Regions from separate parts of the Rhizobium sp. CIAT894 genome, predicted to be linked through region 2. Evidence: predicted binding sites of a transcription regulator. Region 2 holds the regulator's gene; each other region holds the start of a gene.
What was found. The regulator PhoB, encoded in region 2, activates phosphate uptake and scavenging genes when phosphate is short. The targets are predictions, from matches to a motif close to TGTCATNNANCTGTCAT.
Positions count from the first base shown of each region.

Region 1: a site for PhoB is predicted at 2,762-2,778, ahead of RHEC894_RS18225 (DUF465 domain-containing protein). Genes of this name have one in related genera too.
Region 3: a site for PhoB is predicted at 1,321-1,337, ahead of RHEC894_RS00925 (DUF1045 domain-containing protein). Genes of this name have one in related genera too.
Region 4: a site for PhoB is predicted at 2,231-2,247, ahead of RHEC894_RS27290 (acid phosphatase). Genes of this name have one in related genera too.

Region 1 is NZ_CP020947.1:3,684,676-3,691,834, forward strand. It holds gene RHEC894_RS18205 (tetratricopeptide repeat protein) at 1-381, opposite strand, end outside; gene RHEC894_RS18210 (thiamine phosphate synthase) at 392-1,045, opposite strand; gene RHEC894_RS18215 (sulfite exporter TauE/SafE family protein) at 1,153-1,917, shown strand; gene RHEC894_RS18220 (metalloregulator ArsR/SmtB family transcription factor) at 1,985-2,245, shown strand; gene RHEC894_RS18225 (DUF465 domain-containing protein) at 2,483-2,656, opposite strand; gene RHEC894_RS18230 (YdcH family protein) at 2,885-3,088, shown strand; gene purE (5-(carboxyamino)imidazole ribonucleotide mutase) at 3,106-3,600, shown strand; gene RHEC894_RS18240 (5-(carboxyamino)imidazole ribonucleotide synthase) at 3,597-4,673, shown strand; gene ykgO (type B 50S ribosomal protein L36) at 4,838-4,963, shown strand; gene RHEC894_RS18250 (hypothetical protein) at 5,075-5,683, shown strand; gene RHEC894_RS18255 (alpha/beta hydrolase) at 5,800-6,855, shown strand; gene ggt (gamma-glutamyltransferase) at 6,958-7,159, shown strand, end outside.
Region 2 is NZ_CP020947.1:556,860-564,018, forward strand. It holds gene pstC (phosphate ABC transporter permease subunit PstC) at 1-169, shown strand, start outside; gene pstA (phosphate ABC transporter permease PstA) at 166-1,488, shown strand; gene pstB (phosphate ABC transporter ATP-binding protein PstB) at 1,504-2,319, shown strand; gene phoU (phosphate signaling complex protein PhoU) at 2,364-3,077, shown strand; gene phoB (phosphate regulon transcriptional regulator PhoB) at 3,215-3,898, shown strand; gene RHEC894_RS02760 (GcrA family cell cycle regulator) at 4,487-5,029, opposite strand; gene RHEC894_RS02765 (aspartate aminotransferase family protein) at 5,454-6,653, shown strand; gene argF (ornithine carbamoyltransferase) at 6,691-7,159, shown strand, end outside.
Region 3 is NZ_CP020947.1:189,182-196,340, reverse strand. It holds gene phnE (phosphonate ABC transporter, permease protein PhnE) at 1-1,286, shown strand, start outside; gene RHEC894_RS00925 (DUF1045 domain-containing protein) at 1,430-2,125, shown strand; gene RHEC894_RS00920 (alpha-D-ribose 1-methylphosphonate 5-triphosphate diphosphatase) at 2,139-3,278, shown strand; gene phnN (phosphonate metabolism protein/1,5-bisphosphokinase (PRPP-forming) PhnN) at 3,275-3,868, shown strand; gene RHEC894_RS00910 (GrpB family protein) at 3,889-4,392, shown strand; gene RHEC894_RS00905 (LysR substrate-binding domain-containing protein) at 4,440-5,354, opposite strand; gene RHEC894_RS00900 (ABC transporter substrate-binding protein) at 5,880-6,929, shown strand; gene RHEC894_RS00895 (ABC transporter ATP-binding protein) at 7,040-7,159, shown strand, end outside.
Region 4 is NZ_CP020951.1:197,920-205,078, reverse strand. It holds gene RHEC894_RS27295 (IclR family transcriptional regulator C-terminal domain-containing protein) at 1-504, shown strand, start outside; gene RHEC894_RS27290 (acid phosphatase) at 558-2,102, opposite strand; gene RHEC894_RS27285 (cytochrome-c peroxidase) at 2,297-3,589, shown strand; gene RHEC894_RS27280 (Imm26 family immunity protein) at 3,717-4,184, opposite strand; gene RHEC894_RS27275 (ArsR family transcriptional regulator) at 4,467-5,393, shown strand; gene RHEC894_RS27270 (alpha-N-arabinofuranosidase) at 5,603-7,111, shown strand.

The DNA of each region.
Region 1 (7,159 bases), 1.3 Mb from region 2:
ACCTTGCGAGAGAATCTCGCCGATCAGCGTCTGCGCCGCGGCATCGCCGAGTTGGGCGCGCGGCAGCGCCTTGTCCATTGCCGTCAGGTAGTAACCGCGCTGGAAGGCGCCGTAAGCCTCGTCGACAGGTCCCTTGTAATCCTTTTCCGGCGGCAGATCCGGCAGCTTCGCACCCATGCGGTCGAACACGCCGACACCATCGGAGGGCCGCACGACCGGGCCGGAAGGCCGGTCGGTGCGGAAAGTCGAGGTCGGCCCGGAGCTTGGCTGGTTTATGACGCTATCGGTTGCTTGCGCCAAGGCGATATCCGGCCCGGCCGCGAAGAGGGCGGCCATGCTGGCAAGGGCAAATTTCAACAGGCGGGCGGTCTGGATCGGCATGAGCGCGATTTCAATCCTCAAACCGTGGCGCTTTTTCGTCAAGCAACGCGTTGATTTCGGCGACGATAGATGGCGCCCGGGCGGGCTCGCCGAAGACCGCCAGCCGCAGCGCCACGAACTCCGCTCCGGTCTCGGCGACGGCAAGCGCCGAGGCCGGATCGGTGCCGCCCATGACGATGCAGGGAATCTCGATCATCGAGGCCCACCATTCGCCGAGCGCAAGGTTCTTCGGATGCGCCTCGGGCTTGATATCGCCGTCGAGCTTGCCGAAGAAGATATAGTCCGGCCTGACTTCGCCGATCTCGAGCGCTTTGTGACGGTCGGCCGCGTTGCCGCCGCCGACGATCAGTTTCGGCGCGTGTTTATCGATCGCCTCCGAAAGCGCCTCCGCATTGCCGGAAAGATGCAGGCCATCGGCCTTCGCCCGGCCTGCAACACGGCTGTCGCCTGATATCAGCGCCGCCGCTCCGGCATCCTGGATCAGCGGCACCAGCTTCTCCGCATGTTTCTGGAAGGTGCCGTCGTCGAGCCCATATTGCGGCACGATCACCGAGGCGACATCGCCGCCCTTCAGCGCGTCGGCGACAATCCTCGTCTGTTGATCGGCATCGGCAATATCCGGTGCGATGAGCACAAGGCGGCAGCGGTTTTCCGGTTCGGTCATGAGGTCTTTCCGTTTCCTGCGAATTTCCCCTCGAAATGAGGGAGCCGCACTCGTTTTGTGTGAGTAGTTCCGTTAGACGAGGCTTGCAAGAGGAGGACGTCGAAAGCATGCCGCAGGATTTGTCATTCTACTACGCCGCCGTGCCTGCCGTTCTGCTGGTGGGCCTCGCAAAGGGCGGCATGGGCGACGCTTTGTCGCTGATCGGCCTGCCCTTCCTCGCCCTCGTCGTCTCGCCGGTCGAGGCGGCGGCGATCCTTCTGCCGATCCTGGTCTTCATGGACATGATCTCGCTCGTCATCTGGCGCAAGCACGGCGACTGGGCGACGCTGAAGATCATGCTGCCGGGCGCCGTCTTCGGCATCGCGCTGGGCTGGGCGACCTCGGCACTCGTTCCGGGCAATGTGCTGCGCATCGTCATCGGCGCGGTGACCATCCTCTTCTGCCTGCGCTATTTCTGGAACAATTACGGCCCGGGCGCCGACAAGATAGTCCCGCCGCGCGGCCAGCGACCGGTGGCCGCCGGCCTCTGGGGCACGTTTTCCGGTTACGGCAGCTTCGTCGCGCATGCGGGCGGCGCGCCCTTTCAGATCTATGCCCTGCCGCTGAAACTGCAGCCGCGCGAATATACCGGCACCAGCGTGCGCTTCTTTGCGATCCTCAACGCCATCAAGCTGATCCCCTATTTCGCGCTCGGCCAGCTCGATACCCAGAATCTTGCGACCTCCGCGACGCTTCTGCCCTTCGCTCCGCTCGCCACCCTCGCCGGCGCCTGGTGCGTGCGCCGCATGAGACCGGCGATCTTCTATCCGTTCATGTATGCGATGGCCCTGATCGCTGCGTTGCTGATCGTGCGCGAGGGCCTTGGCTGGTAAGGGCTCCAGCACGCTGCATTGCACAATTTCCTTGCTGCGGCGGCCGGTTTGACGTAGCGTTCCCGTTATGTCGAACACGGACCCTTTCTCTGCGATTGCCGATCCGAACCGGCGTTTTCTGCTGGAGGAGTTGCGCCGCGCACCACGGACGGTCAACGAACTCGCCGAGGGCCTGCCGATCAGCCGCCCCGCTGTTTCGCAGCACCTGAAGGCGCTGCTCGACAGCAACCTCGTCTCGGTGACATCGGAAGGCACGAAACGCATCTATACGGTCAACAACCGCGGTTTCGACGCCCTCAATTTATGGCTGGATCAGTTCTGGGCTTAAGGCCTGCCCGGCTAAAGCGCGTCGCGATCTTTCAGATTAGCTCCTTGCGCTTCAGATCGTTGCGCTTCAGGTCCTTGATTTACGCACATCCCTATCGCAAAAGCGCCAACCGCGATGCTGCAGGCATCGGGCTGGCGCAAATCTGGTGTGAAATCACCGGTTCTTGCTGATTTTAGGCGGAATGGATGGATTTACCTTTTCTTTCGCAAGACGATCGACCGGCGACCCTTGGGAAGATCAGTGGACGGATGACTTGAGACGCTGAATCTCGTCCTTGATGCGCAACTTGCGGCGCTTGCATTCGGCAATTTCCGTATCGGAGATAGAGGGAGCTGTTCTGAGCGTGTGCAACTCTTCCTCGAGAGCGACATGTTTTTTCTGGAGTGATTCAAGATGAGCTTCAACTGTCATTTGACCCTTCCTTCCTCTTACCCTCCCCGGCCATCAGCGTCGGGGATCAAGGTGTCAACGGCGGGGACTGTGACATATTTTTGACGGCTTGTCGAAGGCCAAAAGATGAAGACTGGATGGCAATTTCATGATCAAGACTAACTAGCCGTTACCTGTATTTGGTGATAGGAGCTTGCGGAAATCATCGGCAGATCGGACAAGATCCGAGGACGATAACGGGGAATGCATATGGCCGATCAGGAACAGGCGGAAATCAGGCTGACGGTAGCACGGCTGCGCCAGGAGCACGAGGATTTCGACGCCGCGATCAACGCCATGATCCAGATCGGATGCGATGCTCTGCGGATCCAGCGCATGAAGAAGAAGAAGCTCGTCATCAAGGACAGGCTCTCCAAGCTGGAAGATCAGATCATCCCTGACATCATCGCTTGAGAGGGGTAACGACAACGATGACAGACAGACCGTCCGTCGCCATCATCATGGGCAGCCAGTCCGACTGGGAGACCATGAAGAACGCCGCCGACACGCTGGAGGCGCTGGAGATCCCTTATGATGCGCGCATCATTTCGGCGCACCGCACAGTCGACCGGCTGGTCAATTTTGCCAAGGGCGCACGGGCGGAAGGCTTCAAGGTCATCATCGCCGGCGCCGGCGGCGCAGCCCATCTGCCTGGCATGACCGCATCGATGACGCCGCTGCCGGTTTTCGGCGTGCCGGTCCAGTCCAAAGCCCTCTCCGGCCAGGACAGCCTTCTTTCCATCGTGCAGATGCCGGCCGGCATTCCGGTGGGAACGCTCGCCATCGGCAAGGCCGGCGCGGTCAACGCCGCCCTTCTTGCCGCCGCTGTCCTTGCCCTCGCCGACGACGAAATCGCCGACCGGCTCGACGAGTGGCGCGAGCGCCAGAGTGCTGCCGTCGCCGAATACCCGATGGACGACCTATGACGGCAAGAACGATCGGCATCATCGGCGGCGGCCAGCTCGGCCGCATGCTGGCCATTGCCGCCGCAAGGTTGAATTTTCGCACGATCATTCTCGAGCCGCAGACCGACTGCCCGGCCGCCCAGCTCGCCAACCGGCAGATTGTCGCCGCCTATGACGATCCGGCGGCACTGGCCGAACTGGCGCATGCCTGCGATATCGTCACCTACGAATTCGAAAACGTGCCCGTCGCAGCCGCCGAAACGCTCTCTGCAAGCGTGCCCGTCTATCCGCCGCCGAAGGCGTTGGAAGCCGCTCAGGACCGCCTCGTCGAAAAACGCTTCCTCAATGGCTGCGGCATATCCACCGCCCGCTTCCACGCAATCGACAGCCAGGCCGATCTCGAAATGGCGCTTCAGGATTTCGGCGGCCAGGGTGTATTGAAGACCCGCCGTCTCGGTTATGACGGCAAGGGCCAGAAGGTTTTCCGTTCGGAGGCCGACAGCGCTGATGGCGCCTATGCCGCGCTCGGCGCCGTGCCGCTCATTCTCGAAAGCTTCATCGCCTTCGAGCGCGAAGTCTCGATTATTGCCGCCCGCGCCACGGATGGTACGGTCGTCTGCTTCGACCCCGCCGAGAATGTCCACCGCAACGGCATCCTCCACACCTCGACGGTTCCCGCCGCAATCTCCGCGCAGACAGCGGAAGCCGCACGCCGATCGGCCGAAACGATCCTCGCCGCGTTGAACTATGTGGGCGTCATCGGCATCGAATTCTTCGTGCTTGCCGACGGCGGCCTGATCGCCAACGAGATGGCGCCGCGTGTGCACAACTCCGGCCATTGGACGGAGGCGGCCTGCGTCGTCAGCCAGTTCGAACAGCATATCCGCGCCGTCGCCGGCCTGCCGCTCGGCAATGCCGATCGCCATTCCGACTGTGTCCTGCAGAACCTGATCGGTGACGATATCCTTGCCGTTCCCGACTGGCTTCAGCGCCCCGATACGCTGGTTCATCTCTACGGCAAGACCGAATGGCGCCCCGGCCGCAAGATGGGCCATGTCACCACCTTGGCGCCGAAATCCCCGGTTTCCAGGTGAGAAAACACCTCTGCGCCTTGGGAAAAACACCGTCATGTGGTTGACACGGTGGAGGTGACGGGGTATCTGCTCCCCCACCTAAAGAGCGCGCCCGACGGCGCGCTTTTGATTGTTAAAGATACGGGCGAATGTGAATTCCCCCATAGAGATCGCGGATCAGAAAAATGAAGATCAAGAATTCGCTCAAGTCGCTCAAGGCTCGTCACCGTGACAACCGTCTGGTTCGCCGCAAGGGCCGCATCTACATCATCAACAAGCTGAACCCGCGCTACAAGGCTCGTCAGGGCTGATTTCGCGCGTCCGGATCGCCTTGCCGCGCCACTTGCGCCGGCGAATATATCCGGGGGATCACTGCGGTGATCACGTCAAATTTGTTTGATCTTCGGCGTTGGCGGGCTAGTATGTCCGCCATGCGCTTTTTTGCTTTGACGTCAGCGGCGCTGCCGCTCATCTTTTTCATCCCCAGCTTTCCGGCCGTTGCGGCGGAAAAGGACGTTATCGTCGAGCAGGCGGATGTCAATTCTTCACCGAAGCAGCACCTCGACCAGCTCTTTGCCCAGCTGAAACGCGAGCGCGACCCCGACAAGGCCAGCAGCATCGCCAATGAGATTCGCACGGAATGGAACGATTCCGGTAGCGCCACCGTCAATCTGCTGATGCAGTGGGCCGACAAGGCGATCGAGGAAAAGCGCAATCCCGCCGCCCTTGATTTCCTTGACGAGGCGATCGCGCTGAAGCCCGATTATGCCGAGAGCTGGAACCGTCGCGCCACGCTGAACTTCGTCATGGGCAATTATCGCAAGTCGATGTCCGACATCGAACGTGTGCTCGATCTCGAGCCGCGCCATTTCGGCGCGCTCTCCGGCATGGCGGCGATCCTCAGCAATTCGGGCAACGACCAGCTGACCTTGAAGGCTTGGGAGCGTTTCCTCGATGTCTATCCCGCCGAACGCACCGCGCAGGAACAGGTCAACACGCTGTCGGAAAAACTCGCCGGCAACCGCACGTGATCCTCGGGGCGTGATCTTGATCTCCGGCAAAGCCGCGCAATTTAGAACTGTAGACGGGAAAAGACGCAGTGCGTCCGCTCTCGGCAAAACAGCCGCAACTATCGCCCGTTAAGATCATGCTTGCAGAAGTTTCCGCTCTTCTCGCTCCGCTCGCCGCCGCCATCGGTTACTCCTCCTACAAGGCGCGACAATTCGAACGAACCTATCCGAATATCGGCGAACTGACGGATGTCGGCGGTTACCGCATGAATGCCGTCCATATCGAGCGTCCCGAAAATGCCGATCTGCCGGCGCTCGTCTTCATTCATGGCGCCAGCGGCAATCTGCTCGACCAGGTCGTCGCCTTCCGCGCCGCGCTCGAGGGTCGGGCGGAAATGCTCTTCGTCGATCGTCCCGGTCACGGTTATTCCGAACGCGGCGGTCCCGATAATGCCGTTCCCTCCGGTCAGGCCGATGCGATCGCCAGGCTGATGGAAAAGCGCGGCATCGAAAAAGCTATCATCGTCGGCCATTCCTTCGGCGGCGCGATCACCGCCGCCTTCGGCCTGCGCCATCCCGAAAAGGCCGCCGGCCTGCTCTTTCTCGCACCCGCCACCCATCCCTGGCCGGGCGGCATCGACTGGTACTATCATGTCGCCACCGCACCGATCGTCGGCTGGCTGTTCAACCACGCGATCGTCGTGCCGCTCGGGCTGAGCCGGCTGGAACGCGGCACGCTGAATGTTTTCCGCCCCAATCCGCGTCCGGTCGATTATATCGAGAAAACAGGTCCGTCGCTGGTGCTGCGGCCGGGCGCCTTCCACAACAACGCCGCCGATTTCAAAAGGCTGCTCGCCTATGTGAAGGAACAGTCGCCGCTCTATGCGCAGATCACCGCACCGACCGTCATCATAACCGGCGATAGCGACGCGATCGTCTGGGAGCACCTGCATTCGCGCGGCCTGGCCCGCGACATAGCAGGCTCCGAGCTCATCACCGTTCGCGGCGTCGGCCACAAGCCGGATTATCTCGCAACCGATGTCGCCATCGCCGCCATCGAGAAGATATCAGGCAAACCGCGCGACCTGCAGGCAATTGCCCGCCGGGCCGAGGAGAGGCTCGCCGCCGCATCCTCTGATCGGACGGTCGCGACGGCGCCGTCGTTGCGGCCAGAGGCCCTGCACGGCGCATGACCTCGCGAGCTTCGGAACTCGTCACATAAAACCAATCCCTTGCATTGCCTGAGGCTGCCGCAGCCCCATATGTTTCCATCATTGTCCATAGGAGGGGAAATCATGGGCCGTCTGCATCTCGGGACGATCTCCGTCATAGCGGCGCTGTCGCTGAGCCTGACGTCGGCCTTCGCCGCCTCGCCCACCCCTGTCGAGGCAGAGCACGGCATGGTCGTCACCGCCCAGCATCTGGCGACCGATGTTGGCGTCGAGGTGCTGAAGAGCGGCGGCAATGCTGTCGATGCAGCCGTTGCCGTCGGTTATG
Region 2 (7,159 bases):
GACGACGGTGACCGTCAAGATCGTCAACCAGCTGACAGGCGACCTCGAGTTCACCTCGCCGCAGACGCTGGTTGCCTTCGCCCTCGGCATCACGCTGTTCTGCATCACGCTTTGCCTCAACATCTATGCGCTCTACATCGTGCGCAAATACCGGGAGCAGTACGAATGACGGATATTGTTTCTCCCACAACAGGCGTCACCGTCTCCAAGGCGCCGGCGCGCCGCGATATCGGCATCAAGCGCCGCTACGCCGCCGAGCGCCGGTTCCAGGCCTATGGCATCGCCGCCATCGCCTTCGGCCTGATCTTCCTGTTCATCCTGCTGTGGACGGTGATCGGCAAGGGCTACACCGCCTTCCAGCAGACGGCGATCACCCTGCCGATCGAATTCACCGAGAAGACGATCGACCCGAACAACAAGCGCGCGACCGATCCTTCGGTGCTGGTCGCCGCCAATTACCCGGTTCTGCTGCGCGATGCGATCGTCAAGCAGCTGAACATCAATGCGTCGAGCAAGCCTGACGTGCGCGATGCAACGGCCATGCTCTCCAAGGGTGCGCCGATCCAGCTGCGCGACATGGTCGTCGCCGACCCGTCGATCATCGGCAAGACCGTCAATGTCACGGTGCTCGCCGACGCCAATATCGACAGCGCCAACAAGGGCCAGATCGATCTCTCCGTCGATGAGAAGAACCGCAAGGTCAACGACAAGCAGGTTGGCTGGATGAACCAGCTGAAGGCGAGCGGGGCTCTCCACAAGCAGTTCAACACCGGCCTCTTCGTCAACGGTAATTCCAGCCGTCCGGAGGCCGCAGGCCTCGGCGTCGCCCTCATCGGCTCGCTCTACCTGATGCTGATCGTGCTGGCGCTCTCCCTGCCGATCGGTGTCGCCGCCTCGATCTATCTCGAGGAGTTTGCCCCGAAGAACCGGCTGACGGATCTGATCGAGGTCAACATCAACAACCTCGCCGCGGTTCCGTCGATCGTCTACGGTCTGCTCGGCCTTTCCGTCTTCATCAATTTCGTCGGCCTGCCGCGTTCGGCCTCGCTGGTCGGCGGCCTGGTGCTGACGCTGATGACCCTGCCGACGATCATCATCGCGACGCGCGCGGCTCTGCGCGCCGTGCCGCCGTCGATCCGCGCCGCAGCCCTTGGTCTCGGCGCCTCGAAGATGCAGATGGTGTTCCACCATGTTCTGCCGCTCGCCATGCCCGGCATCTTGACCGGCACGATCATCGGCCTTGCGCACGCGCTCGGCGAAACCGCGCCGCTGCTCCTCATCGGCATGGTCGCCTTCGTCGCCAACGCGCCGACGACGCCGCTCGATCCCTCGACGGCCCTGCCGGTGCAGGTCTATATGTGGGCCAACGAGGCGGAACGCGCCTTCGTCGAACGGACTTCGGGTGCCATCATCGTCCTGCTCCTGTTCCTGATCGTCATGAACATGGGCGCCATCCTCTTGCGTCGTCGCTTCGAGCGCCGCTGGTAAACGGAGTTAAACATCATGAACATGTTGACCGAAGCTGCAGTTGAAAAGGCGCTGGATCAGAAGATGAGCAACGTCCCGTATAAGATGATCGGCCAGGATGTCTCGGTTTACTACGGCGAGAAGCGCGCGCTTTTCGATGTGAACCTGAACATCCGCGAAAACACCGTAACCGCGCTGATCGGCCCGTCGGGCTGCGGCAAGTCGACCTTCCTGCGGAGCCTGAACCGCATGAACGACACGATCGACGGCTGCCGCGTCGCCGGCAAGATCACCCTCGACGGCGACGATATCTATGATCCCGATATCGACGTCGTCGAACTGCGCGCCCGCGTCGGCATGGTCTTCCAGAAGCCGAACCCGTTCCCGAAGACGATCTACGAAAACGTCTCCTACGGCCCGCGCATCCATGGCCTTGCCAAGTCGAAGGCCGATCTCGACCAGATCGTCGAGACCAGCCTGCAGCGCGCCGGCCTCTGGAACGAGGTCAAGGACCGCGTGCACGAATCCGGCACCGGCCTGTCGGGCGGCCAGCAGCAGCGTCTCTGCATTGCGCGCGCCGTCGCCGTCAGCCCCGAAGTCATCCTGATGGACGAGCCCTGCTCGGCGCTTGACCCGATCGCCACCGCCAAGGTCGAGGAGCTGATCCACGAGCTGCGCGAGAATTACACGATCGTCATCGTCACCCACTCCATGCAGCAGGCCGCGCGCGTCTCGCAGCGCACCGCCATGTTCCACCTCGGCAATCTCGTCGAGGAGAACGACACCGACAAGATGTTCACCAATCCCGACGACCCGCGCACCCAGGACTACATCATGGGCCGCTTCGGCTGATTTTGGCGACAGCAAGCCTTCCCTTTATTCGAGGATAAAGCCCCATGGCATCGACACATATTTATTCTGCCTATGATGATGATCTGAAGTTCCTGTCCCGGCGGATTTCCGAAATGGGCGGCCTGGCCGAGCAGATGGTCGCCGAATCCGTCCGGGCGCTGGTCAACGGCGATACGGCGCTCGCCCAGAAGGTCATCTCCGACGACGTGATCCTCGATCACGCCGAGCGTGAAATCGGCGACAAGGCGATCGTCACCATCGCTCGCCGTCAGCCGATGGCCGCCGACCTGCGCGAAATCATGGGTTCGATCCGCATCGCCGCCGATCTCGAACGCGTCGGCGACCTCGGCAAGAACACCGCCAAGCGCGTCATCGCCGTGCAGAGCACCGGCGTTCCCCGCAAGCTCGCCCGCGGCCTCGAGCATCTGTCCGAGCTGGCGCTCGTCCAGCTCAAGGAAGTGCTCGACGTCTACACGACGCGCGCCGCCGACAAGGCGAGTGCGATCCGCGAGCGCGACAACGAGATCGACGCGATGTACACCTCGCTGTTCCGCGAGCTCTTGACCTACATGATGGAAGATCCGCGCAACATCACCAGTTGCACGCATCTTCTCTTCTGCGCCAAGAACATCGAGCGCATCGGCGATCACGCCACCAACATTGCCGAGACCATCTATTACATGGCGACCGGCGCGCAGCCGGAAGGCGATCGTCCGAAGGACGACAGCGCCAACACCGTCGGCGCGGTCACGGAATAACCGCCTAAACCAGACGATTGCGTGCGCGCCCATGTGGGGCGCGCAAAGAGGTCGCAGCCAATTTTTGTGAATTTGCGCAGGATGCATTGCTTAAATCACCCCCGGTTTAAGGATCATGCGCGAGGAGACCGACACGCATGATCCCGAGAGTTGCAGTTGTTGAAGACGAAGAGGCCCTGAGCGTGCTTCTTCGCTACAATCTCGAAGCCGAAGGCTTCGAGGTCGATACCATCCTTCGTGGCGACGAAGCCGAAATGCGGCTTCAGGAGCGCACGCCCGATCTTCTCATCCTCGATTGGATGCTGCCCGGCGTCTCCGGCATCGAGCTCTGCCGGCGCCTGCGCATGCGGCCGGAAACCGAGCGCCTGCCGATCATCATGCTGACGGCGCGCGGCGAAGAGAGCGAACGTGTCCGCGGACTGTCGACGGGGGCCGACGATTACGTCGTCAAGCCCTTCTCGACCCCGGAACTCGTTGCCCGCGTCAAGGCGATGCTGCGCCGCGCCCGCCCCGAGGTGCTGTCGACGGTGCTGAAATGCGGCGATATCGAACTCGACCGCGAAACCCACCGCGTCCATCGCAAGAGCCGCGAAGTCCGCCTCGGCCCGACCGAATTCCGCCTGCTGGAATTCCTGATGTCGTCGCCGGGCCGGGTCTTCTCCCGCTCACAGCTTCTCGACGGCGTCTGGGGTCACGACATCTATGTCGACGAACGCACCGTCGACGTCCATGTCGGCCGCCTGCGCAAGGCGCTGAATTTCTCCAACATGCAGGATGTCATCCGCACCGTCCGCGGCGCCGGTTATTCGATGGAAGCCTGAGGGGTTTCAGCGGAAGTTCGGGGGCGGTTTGGGTCGCTTTACAGAGCTGGCTCCTGCAGCTCATAGGAGCTGTTTCTGCAGGCCTCGCTGTTCCTGCCGCCCTGCTTCCCCCACCCTCCGTCGTCCTCGGGCTTGACCCGAGGACCCATGGCCGCGAGCGCTGCGTTGGCTTTCACACTGACAAAGGGGGCCGTAGCCGAACAAATTCAAGCGCAGTGCTAGCGGCATGGATACTCGGGTCAAGCCCGAGTATGACGGAGAGTGGGGGGCGAGATGGGCAAGAAGCGAGACGTCCGGAAGAATTTCAGCAAATGAGCCAGCGGTTTTGCGTGGTGATCGCGTAAAGTAAAAGGCGGCAATAAAATCAGCGCGTAGTTCGCTATTTGTGGCGGAGTCTCCCCACCCTCCGTCGTCCTCGGGCTTGACCCGAGGACCCATGCGGCAAGCACTGTGTTCGTAAAAAGCGACCACAAGATAGAGCTCATCTCACTTGGAGTTCCAGCCAAAACCCCGAAGCGTTCGCGTCACCCACGCACAAAAAAACGGGCCGCGCGGCCCGTTTTTGCATGTCGACAATGTCTTACCTGCTCAGCCGACCCGCGCTGCTGCCCGGCGGCGTTCGTTGACCGGCTGGTAGGCGAGCTTCTGGTGATAGCTGCAATAGGGCGAATTGTCGGGGGATTCGCAGCCGCAGAAGTGGAAGTCATCCTTCAGCGGATCGCCGACCGGCCACTTGCAGGTGCGTTCGGTCAGTTCCGTCAGGCCGAGGCGGCGCGAGATCGGCACGACCACGTTGCCCTTCGGCACATATTCCATTTCCTCGACCGTTTCGATCTCGATCTCTTCCTTCAGCATCGTCGCGCCCTGCTGGCGGGTAACGGTGCGGGTGGTGGTGGTGGTGATGCGAGAGGCGTAGTTCGGTGCGCGCGGCGCCGATGTGGTGCGCTTCGGCGTTCGCGCGGCGGTGTTCGTGCCGCCGGCCTTGGCGCGGCCCGGAAGGCTCAGCCGGTGCACCTTGCCGATAACAGCGTTTCTGCTGACACCGCCAAGTTGTGCCGCGATCTGGCTCGCGCTCAGTCCTTCGGCCCAAAGTTTCTTGAGTTTCTCGACCCGCTCGTCTGTCCAGTTCATGCCCTGTCTCCACCTTTCGCGTTGGTGATGGCAGAATCCCTCACCGTTGTCCCGGAAGGCTCCGAAACAAGAAACGCCCGATCAATTTTGGTGACTAGTTCCGCCGCATGCAGTCTAGTAATTGAACTTTAACCTAGTGTGAGCCTGACTCCCTGACAAGAGTCGCGGGAATCCGGATGAATCGAATTCCGAGTTTTCCCCAACTTGCTGCCCCGGCGTGTCATTTCTGCAATAATGCCTGTTGAAGACTGAAAATGCTGCTGTACACCCTTGCTGCATGCGCTAAGGGCGCAGTTTTGTTGACATTGCAGCGCGAAAAGGAAATAGTGCCAGTCGCCGCCGCAAGGCGGCATTTTTGATTTTTCGGGCCTGGTTTTCTTAGCCGGAGTCCGGTGATTGACAACGCTGATCGGGAGACCGCGCCATGGCTGAAGCCGCGCCGCTTTATGACACCTATTCTCGTGCCCCGCTGCGGTTCGAGCGAGGCGAGGGCGTGTGGCTGATTACCGAGAGCGGCGAACGATATCTCGATTTCGGCGCCGGCGTCGCCGTCACCTCGGTCGGCCACGGCAATCCGCATGTCGTGGGCGCATTGAAGGAGCAGGCCGACAAGGTCTGGCACCTCTCCAACATCTATGAGATCCCCGGCCAGGAGCGCCTGGCAAAGAGGCTGACGGACGCCACCTTCGCCGACAAGGTGTTCTTCACCAATTCGGGCGCCGAGGCGCTCGAATGCGCGATCAAGACGGCGCGCCGCTATCAGTTTTCCAAGGGCCATCCCGAGCGCTTCCATATCATCACCTTCGAAGGCGCCTTCCATGGCCGGACACTGGCGACGATCGCTGCCGGCGGCCAGGAGAAATATCTCGAAGGTTTCGGCCCCAAGGCGCCGGGTTTCGATCAGGTGGCTTTCGGCGATATCGAAGCGGTGCGCGCCGCCATCACGGATGCGACGGCGGCCATCCTCGTCGAGCCGGTGCAGGGCGAGGGCGGCGTGCGCCCCGCCACCCCCGGGTTCATGAAGGCGCTGCGCCAGATCTGCGACGAACACGGCCTGCTGCTGATCCTCGACGAAGTCCAGACCGGCGTCGGCCGCACCGGCAAGCTGTTCGCCCATGAATGGTCGGGCATCACCCCCGACATCATGGCTGTCGCCAAGGGCATCGGCGGCGGCTTCCCGCTCGGCGCCTGCCTTGCCACGGCGGAAGCCGCCTCCGGCATGAAGGCCGGCACGCATGGTTCGACCTATGGCGGCAATCCGCTGGCCATGGCCGTCGGCAGCGCCGTGCTCGACGTCATTCTGGCCGACGGCTTCCTCCAGCAGGTGCGCGACGTCGCGTTGGTCTTCCGCCAGGGGCTGGCGTCACTGAAGGATCGTTATCCCGATGTGATCGAAGATATCAGGGGCGAGGGGCTGCTGCTCGGCGTCAAGGCCGCCATTCCCTCGGCCGAACTGCTGCAGGCGATCCGCGCCGCCCATCTGCTCGGCGTGCCCGCCGGCGACAACGTCATCCGCCTTCTTCCGCCGCTCGTCGTCACCGCCGAGGAAGCTCGCGAGGGCCTCGCCCGCCTCGAGCGCGCTGCCGAAAGCATCCGCGCCGCCAAGATCAAGAAGACGGCTTGAAGGGATTGCGCCTTCGGGCGCACGACAGGTTAACAACATGGCTCCTAAACATTTCCTCGATCTTTCGGCGGTCACCTCAGCCGACCTCAGAACCATCATGAACGATGCGCTCGCCCGCAAGCAGGCCTTCAAGGCCGGCACCGGCGACAAGCCGCTCGCCGGCAAGATGCTGGCGATGATCTTCGAAAAGCCGTCGACGCGCACCCGCGTCTCCTTCGATGTCGGCATGCGCCAGCTCGGCGGCGAAACGCTGTTCCTGTCCGGCACCGAGATGCAGCTCGGCCGCGCCGAGACGATCGGCGACACCGCCAAGGTGCTGTCGCGTTATGTCGATGCGATCATGATCCGCACCACCGAGCATTCGCGCCTGCTGGAGCTTGCCGAGCATGCGACGGTGCCGGTGATCAATGCGCTGACGGATGACACCCACCCCTGCCAGATCATGGCCGATATCATGACCTTCGAAGAGCATCGCGGGTCGATCAAGGGCAAGACCATCGCCTGGA
Region 3 (7,159 bases), 370 kb from region 2:
TCCACCGGTCGTTCCGCCAGCGTTTCGGCGGGCTGATGATCCTCATCGCGACGCTGCTCTACAGCCTCTATGCCGTCTGGTTCTTCGATCTGCCGAAGCTCTTTGCCGAAGCGCATTGGGAGCGCGTCGGCATCTATCTCAGCCAATGGGTAAGCTACGACGTTCAGCCGGAATTCCGCATCGAGGACGACGGCTCGATCGAAGTGCGTTACCCGCGCTTCTCGCCGCTCGGCGACAATCCCCATCCCGACTGGCTGGTCAACAACCCCGATGGCAGCATCACCGTTTCGATCAGCGGTACCAGCCGCACGGTCACCGTCTCGAAGAACAAGACAATCGTCACCGCCCATGGTGTCAGCGTGCCGGTCGAGGTTTCGAGCGGTGCGCCGAAGGTGATCGGGCCGGTGCCTGGCTGGATGACGGTTTATGACGACAATGTGCTTGCCGATCTCGGTTTTGCCGGGAATGTCAGCATTTCCGTCGACCGGGTGAAAATCCGCAAGCGTTTCATCGGCTGGGCGAATTTCATCTTCGACACACAATCCTCCTTCTTCGACAAGCCCGCCGGCGAAGTCATTGGCCTCATCATCTCCGGCCCGCGCATTAAGCCCGACCAGTCCAACCTGTCGCTCGCCTTCGACGATATCTGGAACAACAGCGAATGGCAGCACGGCGATGTCTGGACCAAGCTTTTCCAGACGATCGTCATGGCGTTTCTCGGAACTTTGCTCGGCTCGCTCGCCGCCTTTCCGCTCGCCTTCATGGCGGCGCGCAACATCACGCCGAACCGCCTGCTCAATCAGATCCTGAAACGCTTCTTCGATTTCCTGCGCTCGGTCGACATGCTGATCTGGGCGCTGTTCCTGACGCGCGCCTTCGGCCCCGGCCCGCTCGCCGGTTCCGGCGCAATCTTCCTCACCGAGACCGGCACGCTCGGCAAGCTCTATTCCGAGGGCCTCGAGAATATCGACAACAAGCCGCGGGAAGGCATCCAATCGACCGGCGCTCAGACCGTGCTCGTCCATCGTTACGGCATTATGCCGCAGATCGTTCCCGTCATCGTCAGTCAGACCCTCTACCAATGGGAATCGAACGTGCGCGGCGCGACCATCATCGGCGCCGTCGGCGCGGGCGGCATCGGCCTCAAACTCTGGGAGGCGATGCGCACCAACGCCAACTGGGAAAACGTCGCCTATATGGTCATCCTGATCCTGATCGTCGTCTTCCTCTTCGACGCCGCCTCGAACGCGCTGCGCCACCGGCTGATGGGCACGAAGGCGCACTGACCCAACCGGTCCAAAACGGTGGCAGCGCTGCCGTCATCATCATTCTGTCACGGAAATCTTTTAGCCGGGAACCTGCTTGCGGTTCGCCGCCAAATCACTGCACATTGCGCTCCCCCGTTTCGACGATCCCCAGGATAAAAGCCTTGCGCTACGCTCTCTATTTCTCGCCGCCGAAGGATGATCCCCTGACCGGCGCGGCCTCGCTCTGGCTCGGCCGCGATGCCTTTGCCGGCGAAACCTATCCGGCGCCGGAGCATGAGACCCTCGGTGCGGCAGAGCAGTTCGAGCTGACCGCCGACCCGCGCCGCTACGGCTTTCACGCGACGATCAAGGCGCCGTTTTCGCTCGCCGCCTCCGTCACCGAAAAGGATCTCATGACCGTCGTCGAGGAGTTTGCCGCGCGCACGCACGCCTTCGAGATCCCTGAGCTGGTGCTCGGCCAGCTCGGCCGTTTTTTTGCTCTCGTTCCCGGTTCTCTTCATCAACCTCTTCAGGATTTCGCCGCGAAGGTGGTAAAGTCATTCGAACCGTTCCGCGCAGCGCTTTCTCCGGCCGACGTGGCGCGGCGCAACCCGGAGAAGCTCAGCGACAGCCAGCGCTCTAATCTGCAGCGCTGGGGTTATCCTTATGTGATGGAGGATTTCGGCTTCCACATGACGCTCACCGGCCAGGTGCCCGAGACACGCGCCGAGGTGATGAAAGCTATCCTGACCGAGCGTTTTGCCGATTTCATCGGCCGGCCGCTTGCGATTTCCGGCCTTGCCGTCTTCACCGAGGAGACGCGCGGCGCCCCGTTCAAAGTTCATTCCTGGCTGCCGCTTTCCGGCGCCAAAAGCTGAAAGACCTGACGAGATGAGCAAAGAGACCGTGTTTTCCAACGCCCGCATCGTTCTCGAGGATGATATCCTCGCAGGCTCGATCCTCATTCGCGACGGAAAGATTGCCGATATCTCCGAGGGCAATTCGGTGGCCGGCGAAGATTTCGAAGGCGACTATATCATTCCCGGCCTCGTCGAACTGCACACCGATCATCTCGAAGGCCATTACCAGCCGCGTCCCGGCATTCGCTGGGACAAGATCGCCGCAGTTCAGGCCCATGACGCCCAGATCGTCACCTCGGGCATCACCACGGTATTCGACTGCCTGCGCATGGGCGCGGACGAGGACGGCGGCTTCGAGCATGGCGAGATGCGCGACATGGCCGACGCAATCCAATCGGCCGAGAAGGAAGGCCGGCTGCGCGCCGAGCACCTGCTGCATCTGCGCTGCGAGGTCTCGGCCGACAATGTGCTCGAACATTTCGCCGATTTCGAACACGACCGGCATGTCCGGCTCGTCTCGCTGATGGATCATGCGCCCGGCCAGCGGCAGTTCCAGACGATGGATCAATATATCTTCTACTACCAGAAGAAGCGGGGCCTGAGCGACGAGGTCTTCGCCCGTTTCGTCGCCAAGCGCCAGGCGGAATCGGCGCGCAATTCGACGCCGCATCGCAACGCTATCGCCAAGGTCTGCGCCGAGCGCGGCATTACCGTGGCAAGCCATGACGACGCGACGCTCTCCCATGTCGACGAGGCGATCGACAACGGCGTGCGGCTTGCCGAATTCCCGACCAGCTTCGATGCCGCCCGCGCCTCGCACGAACATGGCATGAGCGTGCTGATGGGCGCGCCGAACATCGTGCGCGGCAAGTCCCATTCCGGCAATATCGCCGCCCGCGACCTCGCCGAGATGGGCGTGCTCGACGTGCTGTCCTCCGATTACGTGCCGCTCAGCCTGCTGCATGCGCCCTTCATCCTTGCCGACGAGGTCGAGAGCATTACCCTGCCGAAGGCGATCGCCATGGTGACGTCGACGCCCGCCCGCACCGTCAGCCTCGACGATCGCGGCCGGATCGCCACCGGGCTGCGCGCCGATCTCGTCCGCGTCCACCGTTCGCATGGCGTGCCGGTGACACGCTCCGTCTGGCGCCAGGGACGCCGTGTCGCATGACGCATGAACCTCACCCGGGAGCCGGCGCCGAGCGCGGAATCATGGTCGTCGTCGTCGGACCGAGCGGCGCCGGCAAGGACACGCTGATGAACCTCGCGGCCAAGCGTTTTTCCGGACGTGACAATGTGCATTTCATCCGCCGCGTCATTACCCGCCACCGCGATGCCGGTGGCGAAAATCATCTTTCGGTCTCGCTCCAAGGTTTTGCGGCCATGGAGCAGTCCGGCTCCTTCGCTGTCTGGTGGGAAGCGCACGGCTTGAAATACGGCATTCCGGCCGAAGTCTCCGTCGCCCTTTCCAAGGGTCATGTCGTCGTCGCCAATGGCTCGCGCTCCGCCCTTCACCGCTTCCAGGCCGCCTTCCCGCGGCTGAAAGTCATCAACGTCACCGCTCGCCCCGAAGTGCTGGCCGGCCGGCTGGAAGCGCGCGGACGTGAAACGCATGAGGACATCATGGCACGGCTTGCCCGCGGCCCGCTGACGGTGCGCGGCGACTACGACGTGACGGAACTCGACAATAGCGGGTCGCTCGAAGAGGCCGAGCAGAAGATGATCGCGATCCTCGACGGGCTGCTCGCCCAGGTGCACTGACGACAATCGCGAGGAAGGGCATGCGCGCCGTCAAAGTGGTCGACTACAACCCGTCCTGGCCGCGGCTCTTTGCCGAAATCAGCGCCGAGATCTCCATCCTGCTCGGCAATCTCGTGCTTTCCATCGACCATATCGGCAGTACATCGGTGCCCGGCCTGGCCGCCAAGCCGAAGATCGACCTCGATATCGTCACGATCTCCGACGACGTTCTGCCGACGGCGATCGATGCGATGCGCGCTGCCGGTTTCGTCTTCCACGGCGATCGGGGAGAGAAACGCTGGGCCTTCACCCGGGATCACCAGGGTTACGGATTCAAGCTCTATCTCTGCGGACCCGACAATCGCGCGCACCGCGAGCGCATCCTGTTCCGCGACTATCTCCGGGATCACCCGGAAAGAGCCCGGGACTATGCCGAGCTGAAACGCTGCCTGGCTGTGGAGGCAGGCGGCGATTTTGATTTCTACACCAACGGAAAGACCGGGTTCGTCAGCGAGACCGTGCGATTGGCCATATCCGGGGCGTGAGCGGCTGCGCGCCCTTTTCAAACCGGGAAAGCGTGTCCAACCCTCTGCTATCGCCCCGGCTTGCTGGTTTCATCTGAGGAATGACCACCAATAGTTTCAGCGATTGACTGTTGCATCCATGCGCGGAACCGCGCCAAGGTCACTTCATTCCAGCGTTCTCGCGATCCGACGAAATAATAGCCGCCGAGCCGAACATCCGTTTCAAGCAATTCGACCAGCCGCCCAGCGCGCAGGTCATCCGCAGCGATCAAACGCGTAGCAAGCGCTATTCCTTGGCCCGCGACCGCCGCGTCGACCGTCAGATTGGCCGACCAGAGGCGTGGACCATTCAAAACGACTTCATGCTCGAAGCCGGCCTTGTGAAACCATTGCCGCCACTGGTCGCGGCTTTCCTCGTGGATCAACGGCTGGCGCACCAGATCGTCGAGGGTGCGTATCGGCGCATTCCTGCTGATCCATTCGGGGCTTGTAACCGGAAACATGCGGGGCCTCTCCAGCAAGATCCAGCGGACATTTCCTCTTGGCTCGTCGGAGTAGCGGATGTCCACATCGGCCTCATAACGCGTGAAATCCGGTTCGAGATCGGTTGCGCGCATCACGAAATCGATTCCGGGCAAGGCAAGCTGGAGCTGATTGAAGCGCGGCGTCAGCCAACGCGTTGCGAGGCCCGGCACGCACCAGATGCGCAAGACGGTGCGGTTGACCGCTGGGCGCAATTCCGCCGTCGACTTGGCAATGAGGTCGAAAGCGGTTCCGACGGTCTCGGCAAAAACCCGGCCTTCCGCCGTCAGCCTGATGCCGCGCGGTCCGGCATCGACAAGCCGCGTGCCAAGCCAGGCTTCGAGGTTGCGGACGTGACGGGATATGACGGTGTGGCTGAGATTGAGATCATCCGCGGCTCTGCGCATCGAGCCCAGCCGGCTGACCGCCTCGAAAGCGCGCACCATGGATAATGGTGGCAAACGTCCGCGTTTCTGAACCCCTTCCGGTTCATCTGCCAGCGATTTCCCTCTGCGCAATCCTGTCCCTCACAAGGAAAGTGGTTCGACCGAACCGAAGTCGGAATGCCGTCTACGCCTCCCATATTACATAGGCTTCGGACCTTCGGTGTAACGAAGAGTGGTGCACGGTGGTGCATATGATGCACCACTTACCGGTCAATTGACAATTGCGGTATCGACCCCTTTTCACCGGCGAGTCCCGTCGAATCCGGGGGGGCGTGAGCAATGCCTGGCCGGAGAGGTCGATCGGGAGCGGTGCATCCACGTCTCCACCGAGGGCAACAAAAAACGCCTTTCCGCCCCTTGGGACATCCGCCAGCATTGTCCGTAGCAAAACCGTCCGCCTCTTGGAGATGACACACGGCAAGCCTGCTGCAGCCGGGCTTTGCTTATCCCACTGGCGCGGCCGACGAGATCGCCAACGATCCAGAAGATCGTGGCTGTCAACCAGGCGTCTGGCAGACGCTCAACAAACAGGGGAAGCGAATGAAACTCAAGAACAGGTCTACAATTGCAGCGCTGGGACTGCTGTCATTGGCAGTTGCTGCGGGGCCGAGCGTGGCCAGGGACCTCACCATAGCTTCCTGGGGTGGGAACTTTCAGGATGCTCAACGAAAGATTTTTTTCCAACCCTTTTCCGAAGGCACCGGCAAGCCCTTGCTCGATGAGGCCTGGGATGGCGGCATCGGTGTACTTCAGGCGAAGGTCAAAGCCGGCAATCCTTCCTGGGATGCCGTGGAAGTCGAGGCGGACGAGCTTGCGCTCGGCTGTGCCGACGGTCTTTTTGAAAAGGTGGACTGGAGCAAGCTCGGCGGCAAGGATGCATTCCTTCCATCCGCCGTCAGCGATTGCGGTGTCGGCTCCATCGTTTGGTCGACAGCGATCGCCTATGACGGCGCAAAGATTGCCAAAGGCCCCGAATCCTGGGCCGATTTCTGGGACGTGAAGAAATTTCCGGGCAAGCGTGCGCTGCGCAAGGGGCCGAAATACACGCTCGAATCCGCGCTGATGGCCGATGGCGTGCCGGCCGACCAGGTTTACGAGGTCCTGGCGACACCGGCAGGCGTCGACCGCGCCTTTGCCAAGCTTGACGCCTTGAAGCCGAGCCTGGTCTGGTGGACCTCGGGCGCCCAGCCGCTGCAACTGCTTGCTTCCGGCGAGGTTGCCATGACCAGCGCCTATAACGGCCGCATCACCGGCATCAACCGCTCGGAAGGCAGGAAGTTCAAGGTTGTCTGGCCGGGCAGCATCTACGCCGTGGACAGCTGGGTCGTCCTCAAGGGTGCCGAAAACAAGGATGCGGCCTTTGACTTCGTCGCCTTCGCCAGCAAGTCTGAAAATCAGGCAAAACTGCCGCAATATATAGCCTACGGTCTTACGAACACAGAAGCCGGCAAGACCCTGCCGCCCGACCAGTTGGCGGACCTGCCGACGACCCCGGCCAACATGCAGGGCGCCGTCAGCCTCGATACGGACTTCTGGATCGACAATTCGGAAGCGCTGACCAAAAGGTTCGACGCCTGGTTGGCACAGTAGCGGCACAATATCGCCCCCACGGATCGCTCGTGCCGAGGATCCATGGGGGCTTCCGCACATCCTCGTCACTTCGTCTCCTTGAGCACCGATAATCCGAACGGAGGGCCGCCTTGGCTACGCCGCGCATACGCTTTGAAAGAGTCTCCAAATCCTTTGGCACGCTTCAGGTCGTCAAAGACCTGTCGCTCGACATCGAGAGAGGCGAGTTCGTCAGCCTTCTCGGACCTTCG
Region 4 (7,159 bases), on a different replicon from region 2:
CTGCAGCCGCATCTCGATCATCTCTCCGAACAGGCCGGCCAGAGCGCCTCGGCCTCGGTGCTCGACGGCACCGACATCGTCTATATCGCCCGCGCCGCCCAGCGCCGGGTCATGTCGATCAACCTCACCCCCGGCAGCCGCCTGCCCGCCTATTGCGCCTCGATGGGCCGGGTGCTGCTCGCAGCCCTTTCCGAGAACGAGGCCCGCGCCATCCTCGCCCGCAGCGAGCTGAAGCAGAACACCGCAAAAACCAGGACCGACCCGGAGGAACTGATCGAAGAATTCCGCCGCGTGCGCGCCGAGGGCTACGCCATCATCGATCAGGAGCTGGAGATCGGCCTCTGCTCGATCGCCGTACCAATCGAAAACGACCGCGGCGAAACGGTCGCGGCGATCAATATCGGCGCGCCGGCCGCCCTCGTTCCGGCCGCCGAGATGAAAGCGCGTTATCTCAAGCTGCTGAAGGAAACGCAGGCCGCCTTGCGGCCGCTGCTGCGCCGGTGAAGAAAAGCCTGAAGGCGGCGCGGCCCCAGTTAAAACCGGGGCCGCGCGCAAGATCAATGCGTCAGGTCGAGCGCGGCTGTGAGGTCGCCCATCGGCGGCTGGCCGTTGGCGCGCAGCGCCGTGTCGCGGGCGACGATGCCAGGTAGAACCGGCAGATCGTAGCGCGCGGTAATCAGGCGGATGATCGAGGTCGTGTCGTACTGGGTGTGATCGACCGTGCCGGCCTTGGCGAAGGGCGAGATGACGAAGGCCGGAATGCGGTTGCCCGGGCCCCAGCGGTCGGCCTTCGGCGGCGCGACGTGATCCCAGAAACCGCCATTCTCGTCATAGGTGACGATGACCAGCATATGGCCCCATTGCGGGCTCTTCTCGAGATGCGAGACGAGATCGGCAAGATGCTGGTCGCCGCTCGAAACATCGGCATAGCCGCCATGTTCGTTGAGGTTGCCCTGCGGCTTGTAGAAGGACACCGCCGGCAGTTTGCCGTCGTCGATATCTTTCAGGAAGGCCTGGCCGGCCAGGCCGCCATCCTTCAGATGTTCTGCACGCGCGGAGGTGCCGGGGGCGAAATTGGCGAAATAGTTGAAGGGTTGGTGGTGGAACTGGAAGTTCGGCACCGGCGTGGCGTTCTTGCCGTCGAGGGCCGCCTGCCAGGCGCCGCCATACCAGGCCCAGCTGACGCCCTTCAGTGACAGGAGGTCGCCGATGGTGGTCTCATGCTGCGGCGGCAGGGTCGTCGCCGCATTGGGATCGGCATAGGCCGGATCGCCGTCCTTGGCCGGCGGATTGGCGCTCGGTTCATAGGGCGGCTGCATGGTGTTGACGGCATAGAAATCCGGCGTCAGCGTGCCGTCGGAGACGAATTTAGGCGCCCCCTCCAGCGCTGATTTCGGGGCGTTGTCCGCCACGACAAGCGAGGTGCCGTCGGCATCGACCTTGGCGATCACAGGCTTGGCCGGGCTCTTGTCGGCATCTGGATAATAGGGCGCACAGGCGCAGACCAGCGCGAAATGGTTGAGGAAGGAGCCACCGAAAGCGCCCTGGAAGAAGTTGTCGGCGAGCACGTATTTCTTGGCGACCTGCCACATCGGCAGGATCGAGCCGTCATAATGGCCCATGACCAGGCTGCCGGAATCGGCCCAGGCGACGAACTTGTCGTTCTTGCCGCCGTCGATCTGCATCTGCTCCTGATAGAAACGATGCCAGAGATCGCGGGTGATCACCGTCGGCGCCTGCGCAAAACCCTTGGGATCGTCGATCGCGAAGCTGGCATTGGCAAGATGGGCCGACTGCGCCTCGGTGATGGCGGGGGTGACGCCCTTGGCGGTCAGGCCGCCCCAGGCCGGCGGCAGTTCGGCGAGCGGCTTGCCGTCGCGGTCGAGCTGGCGGGCCTGATCGGGGCTGACATTGGAAAGACCGTTGGCGCCGGGAAAGCTGCCATAGAGATTATCGAAGCTGCGGTTTTCCGCGTAGATGACGACGATATTGCCGATCTTGTCGTAACCGGCCGGTGCGGCATGGGCTGATGCCGCGAACGCGAGCGGCACGAAGGCCGATCCGGCGAGGCAGATGGAATTCAGAAGCTTCAGTCTTTTCACGGGGTGTGACCTCATGGCTGGGGGCGTTGGCTAGAGGGAGCGGGGAACGCTCGGGGGCAATCCGACGCTAGACCCGCCATCTATCAACTTTGTGACATGGCTCTGTCACGAAGCGGCAGGACAACCACCGTCATCAATTTGTTGCAGCAAGGTTCGATGATGATGGAAAACAGTCCTAAGCACTTGGAATCCTTATGATGATGAAGACGATTTTCCGGTTTTCGCGATCCCGGCTGGCGATCGGCGTGGCCGGTGCAGCACTCTGTCTGGCCATTCTGCCGCTGCGGCAAAGCAGCGCGGCGGAGGCGTCCGGCGTGCATCCCGGCCCGATGTCGCGCGCCGAGGCCTTCGCCCGGGCCGAGACGCTGACCGCACTCGGCCGCAAACTTTTCTCGGATATGTCGCTGTCGGCCTCCGGGCTGCAGGCCTGCGCCTCCTGCCATGACCCGGCGCATGGTTTCGGCCCGGCATCGGCCGCGCCGGTCGAAATGGGCGGCGAACATATGGACCGGCCGGGCCTGCGCACCGTTCCGACGCTGCGTTACCTGCAGGCGGTGCCCGACTTCACCGAGCATTATTACGATTCCGAGGACGAGGGCGACGAAAGCGTCGACAATGGCCCGACCGGCGGCCTGACCTGGGACGGCCGGGTCGATCGCGGCGCCGATCAGGCGAAGATCCCGCTGCTCTCTCCCTTCGAGATGGGCAACAAGGATGCGGCCGAGGTCGCCGCCAAATTGCGCAAGGCGCCCTACGCCGCCGACATCAGGGCGGCCTTCGGCGAGACCGTCTTCGACAATCCTGATGACACCTTCGACGCCGCCGCCGAGGCGCTCGCCACCTTCGAACAGAGCGGCCCCGATTTCTACCCCTATTCCAGCCGCTACGACGCCTTCCTCGCCGGCAAGGCGACGCTGACGGCGCAGGAATTGCACGGGCGGCAGCTGTTCGAGGATCCCGCAAAGGGCAATTGTTCGAGCTGCCATCTCAGCGAACCCGCCAATGACGGCGAGCCGCCGCTCTTTTCCGATTTCGGCTTCCTCGGCCTTGCAACCCCCCGCAACATGGCGATCCCGGCCAACAGCGACCCCGGCTATCACGACCTCGGCCTTTGCGGCCCTCAGCGCACAGACCTTGCCGGTCACAGCGAATACTGCGGCCTGTTCCGCACGCCGACGCTGCGCAATGTCGCTTTGAAGAAGAGCTTCTTCCACAACGGCTATTTCCACACGCTGCGCGACGTCGTCTCCTTCTACGCGACCCGCGACAGCGACCCCGGCCGCTGGTATTCGAAAAATACCGACGGCACGGTTCGCCGCTATGACGACCTGCCGCAAGCCTATTGGGACAATCTCAACCAGGACCCGCCCTTCGGCCGGAAACCCGGCGACGCGCCGGCGCTGACCGATCCCGAGATTGACGACATCGTCGCCTTCCTCGGGACGCTGACGGATGCCGATCTGCAGCCCGAGGTGGGTGGGCATTAGTCTTATTCTGCCTACTATGACGGTCCAACGTTGGGGTGGATCAGGGAGCAGCAATTGCTGCCGAGTGAGAACTCCTGGCAGATCGATGAGTGGCATCTCGGCACGATCGGCGCAGAGCATCCTCAGATCATTTCCTGATCCCAGATACCCCGCCCATGACATTTTTTAAAGATTCAAGCCACTTATTGGGTCTCGCGTCAAAATGATCCCTGAGACGATCGATAACATGGTTCCCGCTCCACACGGCGGCCGGTTCCATCTGTGCGGCGTCACTAATTGTGATAGGTACTTCGACGCCGTCCCTATATGCTCTTACCGCGCCAGAAATGACATCAGTCTTTACGAAAGCTATATTTTCCCAATCCGGATTTGGCTCGAAGACACCGATGCTTCGCCAGCCGGTTCCGCGGAATGCGCTATCCATGACCCAGCACTTGAAGGCAACCGGCATGTCCGTGTTCGGTGCAATTTCGCCCCCTGAAATCACGTCGAAAAAAACGACCAGTGGATGTTTTAAAGCCATCGCGGCGGTGTAGCGACCATCGCCAAGATCGATCTCAAACAGCTCTCCGCGTCGCAGGGCCTTCCGCGCCATTTTACTCTCCAAATTCTATCTCGATTCGCTCGGGTCGTACTCTCTTCGTTTTTTTCCGCGAAATACAATTTTTCATGGCACCGCGGCAGACCAATCAGTCTATTGCTCAGCAGAACCCAAATGCCAGAGTCGCTGGCATTTCCCGCTCGAGAAAGTGTGGCCTCGGGAGTTATACCCGCGAGGCCGGAACCACGCAGCCTCATTCCTGCAATTGTTTAAATACACCCACTTGATGTATCATACTTTCCGATATACATCATTTCTCTGGGAATTCTTGGGGGAATGATGGAACGTTCGTTTTTGACGATTGCCGCGGGCGAGAATCATGAGGCGATACGGGCGCTTTCGGCGCCGGCGCGGATCGAGATTCTGAAGCTGCTGTGCGCCAAGGGGCCGCTTAACATCAACGATATCGCCCAAGCGCTTTCCCTCCCCCAATCCACCGTAGCGACCGGCATTCAGATCCTGGAAGATGCCGGGCTGGTGGATTCGCGGCTGGCGAAGGCCCGCAAGGGAAACCAGAAAATCTGCTCGGCGACCTATAGCGAAATCCTGATCAGCTTCGAGGAAAGTGCGGCGCAGCGGGCCAACAATATCATCGAAGTCGAGATGCCGGTCGGGCTCTACACCAGCTGCGACGTGCATGCGCCCTGCGGTCTTTGCTCCAGCGAAAGCGTCATCGGCCCCCTCGATGTTCCGGACTATTTCCTGGATCCGCAGCGTATGCAGGCCGGGCTGGTGTGGTTCGGCAGGGGTTATGTCGAGTACAAATTCCCTAACAATGCCAAGGTGTTGAACAAGGATATCCGCGCCATCGAATTTTCGCTGGAGCTGTCCTCCGAGGTGCCCGGCACCAATCCGGACTGGCCCTCCGACATCACGCTCTGGGTCAACGGCATGGCGATCGGCACCTGGACATCGCCCGGCGACTACGGCGACAAGCGCGGCGCCTTCACGCCGGCATGGTGGAAGCTCGAGGGCTCGCAATACGGGATGATGAAGACCTGGCGGATCTCGACGCGCGGCACCTTCATCGACGGCGTCGCCGCCTCCAATGTGACGCTCGGCGATCTGGCGCTTGCCCAGCATTCGTCCATTCGCCTTAGGGTCGGCATCGCCGAAAATGCCGGCCATACCGGCGGCGTCAATATTTTCGGCCGCGGCTTTGGAAATCACGGCCGCGACATCACCATGCGGCTGCATGTCTGAAAATCATTATCGGAAATCCTGATTTAAAAATCGTGCTTATTTTGAGTTTCAGCAGTCGCTTAATCATTTCAATTTATTGTAATTAAACGACTTTTTCAAATTATCGCATTAGTATGATTAAATATGCGACTCGATTGACAGAACGACATTCCTGATATCAAGTTAGGGGCAAGAAAACAAAATTCCTGATACACAAACGGGAGGATCCGTTGAAGACGAATGTCGTTGCCCACCGCGATTTCCGCATCGCGACCATTGACGCCAGGCTCTACAGCTCGTTTCTCGAGCATCTCGGCAGAGCGATCTACGGCGGTATTTACGAGCCCGGACATCCGACAGCCGATGAAGACGGCTTCCGCCGCGACGTGCTCGATCTCGTCCGTGATCTCGATACGCCCTACTGCCGTTATCCCGGCGGCAATTTCGTCTCGGCCTATAATTGGGAAGACGGCGTCGGCCCGCGTTCGGAGCGGCCGGTGCGGCTCGACCTGGCCTGGCGCACCCGCGAAGCCAACCAGATCGGCGTCAACGAATTCGTCGACTGGTGCAAGAAGGCCAATACCAAGCCGATGCTTGCCGTCAACCTCGGCTCGCGCGGCCTCGACGCCGCCCGCAATTTCCTGGAATATTGCAACCATCCCGGCGGCACCTACTGGTCGGATCTGCGCCGCAAACACGGCTGGTCCAATCCGCACGATGTCAAATTGTGGTGCCTCGGCAACGAGATGGACGGCCCCTGGCAGGTCGGTCATAAGTCGGCCTATGAATATGGCCGGCTGGCGGATGAGACGGCAAAGGCGATGCGCGGCTTCGACAAGTCGCTCGAACTCGTGGTCTGCGGCTCATCCAATTCCGACATGAAGACCTATCCCGATTGGGAGGCCCAAGTCCTCGAGCAGTGCTATGACAGCGCCGATTACATCTCGCTGCATATGTATTTCGCCAACCGCGAGAAGAATACGCTCAACTATCTCTCCCGCGCCACCAAGCTCGACCGCTACATCACCACGATCGGCGGCGTCATCGATTACATCAAGGCGAAGAAGCGCTCGAAGAAGACGATCGGCATTTCCTTCGACGAATGGAACGTCTGGTATCATTCCAACCAGCAGGACAAGGAGATCCTGGCGCGCGATGAGTGGCCGGACGCGCCGCATCTGCTGGAAGATATCTATAATTTCGAGGACGTGCTGCAGGTCGGCGGCATCCTCAACACCTTCATTCGCCGCTCCGACCGGGTGCGCATAGCCTGCATCGCCCAACTCGTCAACGTCATCGCCCCGATCATGACCGAAGACGGCGGTGCGGCCTGGCGCCAGACGATCTATTACCCCTTCTACTACGCCTCCCGATATGGCCGCGGCACGGCGCTGCAGCTCGTCGTCGACGGCCCGACCTATGACAGCGACGAGGAGAACGAAGTTCCCTATCTCGATGTTTCGGCGGTTCATTCCGAGGACGGCAGGACGCTGACCTTCTTTGCCGTCAACCGTCATCCGGATAGTGCGCTCGATCTCGATGTGCGGCTGGAAGGTTTCGGCGGCGCCCGCCTGATCGAGCAGGTGGAAATGACCCATGGCGATCTCGAAGCCGTCAATACGGCGCAGCGTCCGCAAACGGTCGCTCCGGTCACCGTCGAGAGCGCCAAGATCGAGGACGGACGGGTGCGGGCGGCGCTGAAACCGCTGTCCTACAACGTCATCCGGCTGTCGGTATGACAGCTGCGCCGGGCGCCGACCGGCCCCGGCTGAGGTATTCGGCTCCCC